Regions from separate parts of the Streptomyces sp. NPDC014870 genome, predicted to be linked through region 1. Evidence: riboswitches for the same ligand, from Rfam matches in the RefSeq annotation. Region 1 holds a riboswitch; the other holds the start of a gene.
What was found. A riboswitch is a leader RNA that binds a small molecule or an ion and turns the genes downstream of it on or off. The one in region 1 is predicted to bind cobalamin.
Positions count from the first base shown of each region.

Region 2: linked by a shared signal. The riboswitch ahead of ACF09C_RS01855 (energy-coupling factor ABC transporter permease) and the one ahead of metE (5-methyltetrahydropteroyltriglutamate--homocysteine S-methyltransferase) in region 1 are both predicted to bind cobalamin.

Region 1 is NZ_JBIBWQ010000015.1:44,187-50,222, forward strand. It holds gene ACF09C_RS35010 (short-chain fatty acyl-CoA regulator family protein) at 1-896, shown strand, start outside; cobalamin riboswitch at 1,000-1,228, shown strand; gene metE (5-methyltetrahydropteroyltriglutamate--homocysteine S-methyltransferase) at 1,397-3,721, shown strand; gene ACF09C_RS35020 (hypothetical protein) at 3,832-4,167, shown strand; gene ACF09C_RS35025 (malate synthase A) at 4,247-5,674, shown strand; gene folP (dihydropteroate synthase) at 5,725-6,036, shown strand, end outside.
Region 2 is NZ_JBIBWQ010000001.1:431,430-437,465, reverse strand. It holds gene ACF09C_RS01870 (ATP-binding cassette domain-containing protein) at 1-657, opposite strand, end outside; gene cbiQ (cobalt ECF transporter T component CbiQ) at 654-1,403, opposite strand; gene ACF09C_RS01860 (energy-coupling factor ABC transporter substrate-binding protein) at 1,410-1,757, opposite strand; gene ACF09C_RS01855 (energy-coupling factor ABC transporter permease) at 1,757-2,455, opposite strand; cobalamin riboswitch at 2,484-2,708, opposite strand; gene ACF09C_RS01850 (PTS-dependent dihydroxyacetone kinase phosphotransferase subunit DhaM) at 2,781-3,185, opposite strand; gene dhaL (dihydroxyacetone kinase subunit DhaL) at 3,182-3,781, opposite strand; gene dhaK (dihydroxyacetone kinase subunit DhaK) at 3,864-4,856, opposite strand; gene ACF09C_RS01835 (cyclic nucleotide-binding/CBS domain-containing protein) at 5,470-5,928, opposite strand; gene ACF09C_RS01830 (AAA family ATPase) at 5,925-6,036, opposite strand, start outside.

The DNA of each region.
Region 1 (6,036 bases):
GCCGCGCGGCCGACGCGCTCACGGACCGACTCACGGTCGGGCACGGCGTCAAGGTGCTCCGGTCGGGCCCGGAAAGGTCCGCCGACGCCCGGCGCTTCGACGCGGAGAGCGGCCTGCTTCTGCTGTCTCCCTGGCTCAGCGAGGGGCAGCGTGCCTTCCAACTCGCCACCCAGCTCGCGTTCTTGGAGCACGGCACCCTGCTGGCCGAACTGGTCGACACGGCCGGACTCACCTCTCCCCAGGCGGAGGGCCTGGCACGCATCGGCCTCGCCAACTACTTCGCCGGCGCGGTCCTCATGCCGTACACCGCCTTCCACACAGCGGCCGAGGAACTCCGCTACGACGTCGAACTGCTCCAGGCGCGCTTCGGCGTGGGGTTCGAGACCGTGTGCCACCGGCTGAGCACGCTCCAACGCCCCGACCGCCGTGGGGTGCCCTTCTCCTTCCTGCGGGCCGACCGCGCGGGCAACATCTCGAAACGCCAGTCCGCCACCGACTTCCACTTCTCCCGGCTTGGCGGCACCTGCCCCCTGTGGACCGTGTACGAGGCGTTCTCCGCGCCCGGCCGGATCCTCACCCAGGTGGCCGAGATGCCGGACGGCAAGAAGTACTTCTGGATCGCCCGGACGGTGACCCGGGGAGGGTTCGGCCACCACGCGGCGCGTGCCGACTTCGCCGTCGCGCTGGGCTGCGAGCTGCGCCACGCGCCACGCCTCGTCTACGCCGAGGGCATCGCCCTGCAGGACCCGCGTGCCGCCACCCCGATCGGTCTGGGCTGCCGGATCTGCGAACGGCAGGACTGCGCGCAGCGCGCCCGGCCGCCCGCCGGCGGTGTCCTCGCCGTCGACCCCGACCGGCGGGCCCTGGTGCCGTACCCGGTGGTGTCCGAGCGCTGAATACGTACGGCTCACCGCCCGGCGCTCCCCTCTCCTCAGCCATCTGTCTCATTTTCATGTCCGTATGGCGGACAAGGGCTCGCCGCTGAGCGATCCGGCACCCTAGTCTGGCCGGGCAGCTGGTTCGCCCCGTCCGCCAGGCGGGATGCGTCGTAAGAGGGAACCCGGTGGGAATCCGGGACTGCCCCGCAGCGGTGAGCGGGAACGACCGCCGTCAGACGCACTGGGATCGGACAACGGTCCTGGGAAGCGACGGCCAGTAGGTGTCCTCCGGTCAGTTCCGGAGAGCGTGCCCGCGAGTCCGAAGACCTGCCCGTTGCCCGCACGCGGACGATTCCGCGCGCGGACATTCCGGTGACCTCGTGGGCGGGTCGGCGTACACAGCGAGCGGCATGCACGGATTTCTCCCGTGCCGTGGTCCGCGCGTTCTGTCGTTCCCTTCGCGTCCGCGTCTCGTCATCCGGGATGTTTTCTGGACACATCTCGCGAAGGAGAGTTCCGTGACAGCGAAGCCCGCAGCCGCGGCAGCACGAGCCACCGTGTACGGCTACCCCCGCCAGGGTCAGAACCGCGAACTGAAGAAGGCCATCGAGGGCTACTGGAAGGGCCGTGTCACCGCCGACGCCCTCCGGGCCGCCGCCACCGACCTGCGCCGTTCGAACTGGCAGCAGCTGGCCGACGCCGGCATCCACGAGGTGCCGACCGGTGACTTCTCGTACTACGACCACGTCCTGGACACCAGTGTCATGGTCGGCGCTGTCCCCGCACGCCACCGCGCCGCAGTCGAGACGGACGCGCTCGACGGGTACTTCGCGATGGCCCGCGGCACGCAGGACGTCGCGCCGCTGGAGATGACCAAGTGGTTCGACACCAACTACCACTACCTGGTGCCCGAACTCGGCCCCGACACCGTCTTCACCGCCGACTCCGCCAAGCAGGTCGCCGAGCTGAAGGAAGCCCTCGCCCTCGGCCTGACCGCCCGCCCGGTCCTCGTCGGCCCCGTCACCTACCTCCTCCTCGCCAAGCCCGCCCCCGGAGTCGCCGCCGACTTCGACCCGCTCACCCTCATCGACCGGCTGCTCCCGGTCTACGCCGAGGTCCTCGCCGACCTGCGCGCGGCGGGCGCCGACTGGGTCCAGCTGGACGAGCCCGCCCTCGTCCAGGACCGCACCCCGGCCGAGCTGAACGCCGCCGCCCGCGCCTACCGGGACCTCGGAGCACTCACCGACCGGCCCAAGCTGCTCGTCGCCTCCTACTTCGACCGGCTCGGCGACGCCCTCCAGGTGCTCGCCTCAGCCCCCGTCGACGGCCTCGCCCTGGACTTCACCGAGCGCGCCGCCGCCAACCTCGACGACCTCGCGGGCGTCGGCGGACTGCCCGGAAAGCGCCTGGTCGCGGGCGTCGTCAACGGCCGCAACATCTGGATCAACGACTACCAGAAGTCCCTGGCCACCCTCGCCACCCTGCTCGGTCTCGCCGACCGCGTCGACGTGGCCGCCTCCTGCTCGCTGCTGCACGTCCCGCTGGACGCGACCGCCGAACGCGACATCGACCCGCAGATCCGACGCTGGCTCGCCTTCGCCCGCCAGAAGACCAGCGAGGTCGTGACCCTCGCCAAGGGCCTCGCCAGCGGAACCGACGCGATCAGCGCCGAACTGGCCGCCAACCGGGCCGACCTGGCCTCCCGCGCCGGCTCCGCCCTCACCCGCGACCCGGCCGTACGCGCCCGCACCGCCGCGATCACCGACGCGGACGGCTGCCGCTCCCAGCCGTACGCCGAGCGGTCCGCCGCCCAGCGCGCCCACCTCGGTCTGCCGCTGCTGCCGACCACCACCATCGGCTCCTTCCCGCAGACCGACGAGCTCCGCGTGGCCCGCGCCGACCTGCGCGCCGGCCGCATCGACACGGCCGGCTACGAGGAGCGGATCAAGGACGAGATCCGCGAGGTCCTGTCCTTCCAGGAGAAGACCGGCGTCGACGTGCTCGTGCACGGCGAGCCCGAACGCAACGACATGGTCCAGTACTTCGCCGAGCAGCTCACCGGCTATGTCGCCACGCAGCACGGCTGGGTGCAGTCGTACGGCACCCGGTACGTCCGGCCGCCGATCCTGGCCGGAGACATCTCGCGCCCCGAGCCGATGACGGTGCGTTGGACCACGTACGCGCAGGCGCAGACCAGCAAGCCGGTCAAGGGCATGCTCACCGGTCCGGTCACCATGCTCGCGTGGTCGTTCGTCCGCGACGACCAGCCGCTCGGCGACACGGCCCGACAGGTGGCGCTCGCTCTGCGCGACGAGGTGAACGACCTGGAGGCCGCGGGCACCTCGGTCATCCAGGTCGACGAGCCCGCGCTCCGGGAGACCCTCCCGTTGCGTGCCGCGGACCACGCCGCCTACCTCGACTGGGCGACGGAGTCCTTCCGGCTCTCCACCAGCGGTGTCCGGCCCGACACCCAGATCCACACCCACATGTGCTACGCCGAGTTCGGCGACATCGTCCAGGCCATCGACGACCTCGACGCGGACGTCATCAGTCTGGAAGCCGCCCGCTCCCACATGCAGGTCGCCGGTGAACTCGCCGAGCACGGCTACCCGCGCGAGGCCGGTCCGGGCGTCTGGGACATCCACTCCCCCCGCGTGCCCAGCACCGACGAAGCCGCCGCGCTCCTGCGCAAGGGCCTGGAGGCCATCCCGGCCGAGCGGCTCTGGGTCAACCCCGACTGCGGACTCAAGACCCGCGGCTGGACCGAGACCCGAGCCTCCCTGGAGAACCTCGTCGCCGCCGCGCGCGAGGTCAGGGCGGGGCTGGCCGGCGACAACGGCTGACGCCCGGCGGACCCGGGCCGGACGCTTCGCCGTCCTGCCCGGGCTCCTACGACCGGACAGCGGCGGAGCGGCCCGGCGATCGGGCGACCCCGGTGACGAAGGGTTCTCACGTGGCGAAGCCGAAACCCCGGCACATCACCCTCGACGGGCAGCCCATGGTGGCTCTCACACCCCGGGAATACGCCGCCCTCCTGGCCATGCGCCGTCAGCTCGGAGCGCTGGGATCCCGGTTGCGCGTCGTCCGCCAGACCCTCAAGACCACGAGCGACCTCTTGTCGGCGCTGGTCGACGCACTCGAAGCGGAGCACCTCACCGGGCGCGGGACGGCCGCGGAGGCCGGGCGCCCGGTGACCGTGCTGCTCTCGTCGGCACCCGACCTTCTCGCCCGCGCCCAGCGTGTGGCGGGGAAGGGCCGCGACCGCGCCGGGCGACGGCGGAGGCGGTGACGGCCCGGCCCCACCGGCGAGGGCGCCCCGGCGCTTTCAGGGATCCCGCGAAAGCGGCCTCATGACGGAGAAACACAGCATGTCCACCCCCGAGACGACTCACCACGTCGAAGTCCTCGGCCCCCCGGGCGACCACCACTTCGAGATCCTGAACCCCGAGGCGCTGGACTTCGTGGCGCGGCTCGACGCCGCGTTCACACGCCGTCGCCGCGAGATCCTCACGGCACGCCGCCACCGTTCGGACAGCCTGGCGTCGGGCCACCCGCTGGACTTCCCCCGCGCCACCTCGGCCGTCCGCGACGATCCGAACTGGCGGGTGGCACCAACGGCGCAGGCGCTCACCGGCCGGCGTGCGGAGATCACCGCGCCGCCGGCCCCCCGGACGGCGGCGAATGCCCTCGGATCAGGTGCCGACGTATGGATCGCCGACTTCGAGGAGACTCCCTCACCGCTCTGGGAGAACGTCCTCGCCGGTCACCTCACCCTGCTCGACATCTGCCGACGCCGCACCGGACCCGCCCCGGCGCGCGGCCGGGACACCCGACCCGGCGGCAGCGTCCCCACCCTCGTCGTCCGCCCCCGCGGCTGGCACCTGGAGGAGGAGTGCTTCCTGGTCGACGGCCACCCCGTCTCCGCCGCGCTCGTCGACTTCGGCCTGTACTTCTTCCACTGCGCGCGGCGCCTGATCGACGCTGGTTCCGGCCCCTACCTCCACCTCGCCCGGCTGGAGAACCGGTTCGAGGCGCGCCTGTGGAACGACGTGTTCGTGCTGGCCCAGGATCTCCTCGGCATCCCGCAAGGGACGGTCCGGGCCACTGCCGTCATCGACACGGTCACGGCCGCGTTCGAGATGGAGGAGATCCTCTACGAACTGCGCGAACACAGTTCCGGACTCGCCGCAGATCGTTGGCACTACCTCTTCAGCGTCATCGGCGCCTTCGGCCACCGGACCCCCTTCCTGCTCCCGGACACCACCGAGGCCGCCCTGGCCGCCCCCTTCATGCGGGCGTACTCCGAACTCCTCGTCCGTACCTGTCACCGCAGGAGCGCCCGTCCGACCGGCGATGTCGCCGAGATCACCGGTGTGCCCGACGACGCGCCGGTGCGCGCCGCCGACCTGCTGTCCGTACACCGGCCCGGTCCGGCGGAAGCGCCGACGAGGCAACAGGTCCGGTCCGCCGTGACCCTCGCGCTGCGTCATGTCGAAGCCTGGCTGCGCGGCCGGGGGACGGCCGTCCTCGGCGGGCAGCCCGCGGGCAGGTCGGCCGCCGAGCTCACCCGTGCCCGGCTGTGGCAGTGGCGAAGGCAGCGTCTGGTCTCCCCGACGGATCTCCGGGCTCTCATCGACGTCGAGTCCGCCGCGATGGCCCGCGAACACTCCGGCGCACTGGTCGCCGAGGCCCGGGAGGTCCTCGAAAGGACCCTGTTGGGGGACGAGCTGCCACCTCCGCTTACTCCGGACACCTACCGCCGGCGCCTGATCTGCCGTACGGAGGGCCCGGCGTGAATCGGCTCCAGGCCCCGACGGGAGTACCACGGCCGTACGGCGACGAGGGCATGGGCAGCGTCGCCGGGTTGCCTCGATGGGATCGGTGCGCCGTCATGGGGGTGGTGAACGTGACCCCCGACTCCTTCTCCGACGGCGGCCGCTGGTTCGACCCGACAACGGCGGTGAAGCACGGTCTGGATCTCGCCGCCGGGGGCGCCGACCTGGTCGACGTCGGCGGCGAGTCGACCCGGCCCGGCGCCTCCCGGGTCGACGAGGAGGAGGAGCTGCGACGCGTCGTGCCGGTCGTGCGCGAACTCGCGGCCGAAGGCGTGCTCGTGTCCGTCGACACCATGCGCGCATCGGTCGCCACGCGGGCGATC
Region 2 (6,036 bases), on a different contig from region 1:
CTCCGGGGTGAGGACGGCGGCCTCGTCCGCCCAGCGCAGCGCCAGGTCGACGTCGTGCGTCGCCATCACCACCGTCGTGCCCGCGTCGCGCAGCCTGCCGAGCACCTCCAGGAGCCGTTCCTGCCCGTGCGGATCGAGCCCCGCGGTCGGCTCGTCCATGATCAGGACCCGCGGGCGCATCGCCACGGCGCCCGCGATCGCGGCCCGCTTCCGCTGCCCGTACGACAGCAGATGCGTCGGGCGGTCCTCCAGCGCGACGATGTCCAGCGCCTCCAGTGCCTCGCGCACCCGGAGCCGTACCTCCTCCTCCGGAAGTCCGAGGTTCATCGGGCCGAACGACACGTCCTGCCCGACCGACGCGGCGAACAGCTGGTCGTCCGGGTCCTGGACCACCAGCTGCACGGTCGTCCGCAGCCGCGTCAGCCCCTTCCGGTCGTACGACACCTCCGTACCGTCGAGCCGGAGGGCCCCGCCGCCGCAGCGCAGGCCCCCGCTCAGCAGCCGCAGCAGCGTCGTCTTGCCGCCGCCGTTGCGGCCGAGCAGCGCGAGCGCCCGGCCCTCCGGCACGGCGAAGTCGACGCCGTCGAGGATCAGCGGCCCGTCCTCGTAGGCGAACGTGGCCTTCACCAGCTCCACGACAGGGGGTGCGGGACTCACGGCAGTGACCTTTCCAGGACGAGGGTGAGGGCGACGAGCCCGGTGAGCAGGGCGGCCGTCGAGGCGAGGAACCGGCCCGAGACCGCCGCCTCGGGCACCAGGACGCGCAGCGTCCCGTCGTAGCCCCGCCCGGCGAGCCCGGACTGCAGCCGCTGGGCCCGGTCGAAGGCGCGGACGAACGAGGTCGCGCCGAGCCCGGCGAGCGAACGCCAGGTCGCCGCCCGCGTCGTCAGCCCGAGGCGGGCCGCCTGCGCCTGTCGGATTTTGGATAGGGAATCCAGAAGGAGAAAACTGATCCGGTACATCACCAGCGCCACGTCCACCACCGGCGCCGGCACCCCCGCCCGCACGAGCCGGGGCAGCACGTCCGACACGGGCGTGGTGAAGGCGAACAGCAGCACGCCCAGGGACGCCGACGAGGTCCGCAGCAGCAGCTCACCGGCATGGACCGGGCCGTCCTGAGCGAGCACGACGAGACCCCGCGCCCCGCCCACCTCGAAGAGGAGCGGGACCGCGCCGGTCACACAGAAGCCCAGCGGGATGCGGAACGCGCGCCACAGCTGACGCCCCGGCACCCCCGCGGGACCGAGCAGGACGGCGAGGGTCGCCGCCGCGACCAGGACGGCACCCGGCCACGGCGGCAGACAGACCGCGCACAGCGTGAGCCCGAAGCCGAGCGCGGCTTTCTCGCACGGGTGACGGCGGCGCCAGCGACTGCTGTGCGCCGCCGCGTCGATCGGCAGCACCGGCGGCTAGACGTCGTCGCCGGACGACGCCGACCGCAGCGCCTTCGCCTTGGCGCGCGCCTCCCCCTGCTTGCGGCCCCGGTGCACACCGAAGTAGTACGCCAGCACACCCGCGCCGAGCGCGGCCTGCAGGGCGAACAGTGCCGACTCGATCTCGCCGGACGCCGGCTCGTAGAGCGGGCTGAACCACGGCTCGTAGTCCGGGGCGATCTCCGTGATCGCCGCCTCCGCCTCGGCGTCTGCCCCGGCGAACGGCTCCTCCTTGTGGTCGCCGAGACCCAGAACCAGCGGGAGCACCGCAAGGGCCGCGACGACGAGCAGGAGCAGGGAGTTGATCTTCGCGTTCCGGCTCATCAGGCGCTCGCCTCCGCCTTCTCGTTCTTCTTGCGGGACGGGAGCAGGACCCCGAGCCTGGTCAGGTCGGCCTTGCTGGACTGCGTGAGCAGCCGCATGACCAGCACGGTGAGCAGACCCTCGCTGACGGCGAGCGGCAGCTGCGTGACGGCGAAGATGGAACCGAACTTGGCCAGCGCCCCGAGCACACCGCTGCCCGGGTCGGGGAAGGCCAGCGCGAGCTGGACGCTGGTGACGCAGTACGTCGACAGGTCGGCGACGAACGCGCCGAAGAACACGCTCACCATGAGCGGCACGTCGAACCGGCGCAGCAGCCAGTACGTACCGAATCCGGCCCACGGCCCGACGATCGCCATCGAGAACACGTTGGCCCCGAGCGTCGTGAGCCCGCCGTGCGCCAGCAGCAGCGCCTGGAACAGCAGGGTGATCGTGCCCAGGACCGCCATCACGGGCGGGCGGAACAGGATCGCGCCCAGGCCCGTACCGGTCGGGTGCGAGCAACTGCCCGTGACCGACGGGATCTTGAGGGCCGACAGGACGAAGGTGAACGCGCCGGACGCGCCGAGCAGCAGGGTGGACTCGGGGTTGGCCTTGACCTCACGGGTCAGCGCGCGGACGCCGTGGACGACGAAGGGAGCGGACGCGACGCCCCAGGCGGCCGCGTGCACAGGGGGCAGATACCCCTCGGCTATATGCATGGTTGGGAGACCCTCTCCAGCACCTCGTGGATGGACAACGCACCTTGGCCGGTCTCCTGGCTGACGGGTCATGCCGCCGCGGCTCCGCCTTCCCACACCACCGCGGTCTCCCGCAGCGGTCCAGTGGCTTCCCCGGAGGGATGGAGCCGGACTTCCCGATCACAGTGGCGAGGGCCGCACCGGTACCGCACCGGTTTCCCGTACACCAAGGCGCTGTGACATTAGTGGGTTGACCAGGTACATCACAACACGGGGGCACTCCGGGACGGTGTGTGACACATCTCCCGCGCGCCCCCTGCCCGCCTCTCCTGCCCCTGGTGCGCGCTCACTCCTTCCGGTACGTGTACGCCTCCGCCGCCGCGGCCGACACCGCGTCCAGGTCGCCGCCCGCGCTCGCCGTCACGAGCGCGGCGACGGCGCCCTCCACGAAGGGCGCGTCCACCAGCAGCGCCCCCTCGGGCAGCTCGTCGCCCTCGGCGAGCAGTGCCTTCACCGTCAGGACTGCGCTCCCGAGGTCGACGAGGAGAGCCACCCCGGCGCCCCCGTCGACCGCCTTCGCCGCCTCGACGATCCGCTCGGAGCTGGTGCCGAGCCCTCCGTCCGGGGTGCCTCCGGCGGCGGCGACCGGCGCGGTCGCCCCACATCCCGCCAGCCCCCGGGCCAGCTCGGCCACGGAGTCGGCCACCGCCGCGCTGTGCGAGACCAGCACGATGCCCACCTGACCGGTCATGCGGCGGCCACCTCCGCGAGCGCGGCGATCAGCAGCGCCGACGAGGTCGCCCCGGGGTCCTGGTGCCCGATCGAGCGCTCGCCCAGATAGCTCGCCCTGCCCTTGCGCGCCCGCAGGGGTACGGTCGCCAGGGCACCGGCCTCGGCCGCGTCCCGGGCGGCGGCGAACGAGTCGCCGAGCGCCTCGGCCGCGGGCACGAGCGCGTCCAGCATCGTCTTGTCGCCGGGCTTGGCACCGCCCAGCTGAGCGACGCCGGCGACCCCTGCGGTCAGCGCCGCCGCAAGCTCCTCCCGCGTCACCGCTCCGGCCTCGCCGAGCGCCTTGCCGGTGCGGCGCAGCATCGTCCCGTAGAGCGGCCCGGACGCGCCGCCGACGGTGGAGATCAACTGCCGCCCGGCCAGGACGAGTACGGCCCCCGGGGTCTCCGGCAGCTCCTTGTCCAGGACCTCCGTCACGGCGGCGAACCCCCGCTTCAGATTGGCGCCGTGGTCGGCGTCGCCGATCGCCGAGTCGAGCTCGGTGAGCCGGTCGGCCTCGCGCTCGACGGCGCCGGCGGCCGCGGCCAGCCAGCGACGGAAGAAGGCGCCGTCGAACAGCTCCCCGCCGTCGTCGGTCTCGTCGTTCACGCCCCGGCTCCCTCGCCGGCTCGCTTCCTCGTTCATCTCGGACATCCCGCCCTCACCGACCCCAGCGCAGGGCGGCCGTCTGCACGGGCGCGTCCCAGAGCCGCAGCAGTTCCTCGTCGGCCTCGCAGAGGGTCACCGAGCAACCGGCCATGTCGAGCGAGGTCACGTAGTTGCCGACCAGCGTGCGGGCGACGGGCACGCCGCGCTCGGCCAGCACTCGCTGCACCTCGGCGTTGAATCCGTACAGTTCGAGCAGCGGCGTGGCACCCATCCCGTTCACCAGGGCGAGCACAGGCCCGGAGGGTCGCAGGTCCTCGAGGACGGCGTCGACGGCGAAGTCGGCGATCTCGCGCGAGGTCATCATCGCCCGCCGCTCGCGCCCGGGTTCACCATGAATACCGATCCCCAACTCCAGCTCTCCCTCGGGTAGTTCGAACGTCGGACTGCCCTTGGCGGGCGTGCTGCAGGCGCTCAGCGCCACACCGAAGCTCCGCGACCGCTCGTTCACCCGCCGCGCGATCGCCTCGACCCGCTCCAGCGGCGCCCCCTCCTCGGCCGCGGCCCCGGCGATCTTCTCCACGAAGAGCGTCGCCCCGGTGCCCCGCCGCCCGGCTGTGTACAGACTGTCCGTCACGGCCACGTCGTCGTTCACCAGCACCTTGGCGATCTGGATGCCCTCGTCCTCGGCGAGTTCGGCGGCCATCTCGAAGTTGAGGACGTCACCGGTGTAGTTCTTCACGACGAACAGCACCCCGGCCCCACTGTCGACCGCGGCGGCGGCCCGCACCATCTGATCGGGCACCGGCGAGGTGAACACCTCGCCAGGACACGCGGCCGCCAACATCCCGGGCCCCACGAACCCCCCGTGCAACGGCTCGTGCCCGGACCCACCCCCGGACACCAGCCCCACCTTCCCGGCGACGGGCGCGTCCCGCCGCAGCACCACACGGTTCTCGACATCGACGGTGAGCTCGGGATGCGCGGCGGCCATACCCCGCAGCGCGTCGGCGACGACGGTCTCCGGAACGTTGATCAGCATCCTCACGGGTATCTCCTTGGGATTCTGGCGGAGGAGGGTATTCGCTGGGTCTTCACAGGTCAGACTGTGTCTTCGCGATAGATGATCTTGGCGATGGGTGGCGCCTCCTGGCGCCTTCGGTCGGAGCTGACGCTGACTTGTGTGACGGTTTGTCAGGTGGCCATGGCGGAGGGGCGGGTGGCGGTCGTGATTCCCTTCCTCGGCAGTATTGACGTTGCCGCCGCGAAGGTCACGTGGGCAAGGCTGAAGCCGGGCGAGTGCGTTCCCGCCCGGCCGTGAAGCGCTCGGAGGCCCACCAGCCGTGCGACCAGCAGCAAGGAGGGCTCGGTTCCCGGAGTTGGTATCCGCAGGCTTCGGCTCAACAGCGCGCATACTGATCGCTTGTATCGGCGCGCTTGATGCCGCCCAGGACAGTGACAAGCCGCTCGATGTCGCCGTCGTCGGCCATCTGCCTGCCCTGCCAGCGGAGGAGATCCTCGCGTTCGAGCCCCCGCGCCCCTTGGGGGCGGGGAGGCCGGCGGTCGAGCCGTGTGCTTCCCCGTCCGCTCGCTTCTTGGCCGTGACGTTCTGTGACGCCAGGCGCCCAGGGGGCCACGAGGACGGTGGCCGACCGGATCGGTCAGGTCCCGCTAGGTCCCGTGTTCGCCGAGGGCGGCTCGGGCGGTTCATCGAGGACGCTCCACGCGATCGGACCCAGCAGGTCCGCCAGGCGCTGGAAGACGTCGATGAGCATGTCGTCCACGGTAAGGACACCGACGATCCGGTGACCGTCGAGGACGGGCAGGCGACGGAACCCGGACCTGCGGAAGGTCCGGTAGGCGACGTGGATGTCGTCGGTGACGTCGACCGTGATCACGGGTGAGGTCATCACCGAGTCCACCCTCTCGTCGGCGTCCCATCCACGGGCGACAGCGCGCACCGCGAGGTCCCGGTCGGTGACGATGCCGCGGAGCGTTCCGCCTTCCGTGACCAGGACCGAGCCGACCTCGTACCCGGCCATCTCCCGGGCGACCTGGCCCAGGAGTGTCCCTGCAGGAACGGAGACCGCCGGACGGCTCATGACCTCGGAGACCTTCATCCCGCCTCCAGGTAGGGGCGGCGGAAGACCAGAGGGCCCGTGCCGTACGGGCGTACCGCGGCCAGCGCACGGTCGACCGCGGCCTCCAGAGGGCCGCTGGTGTCGACC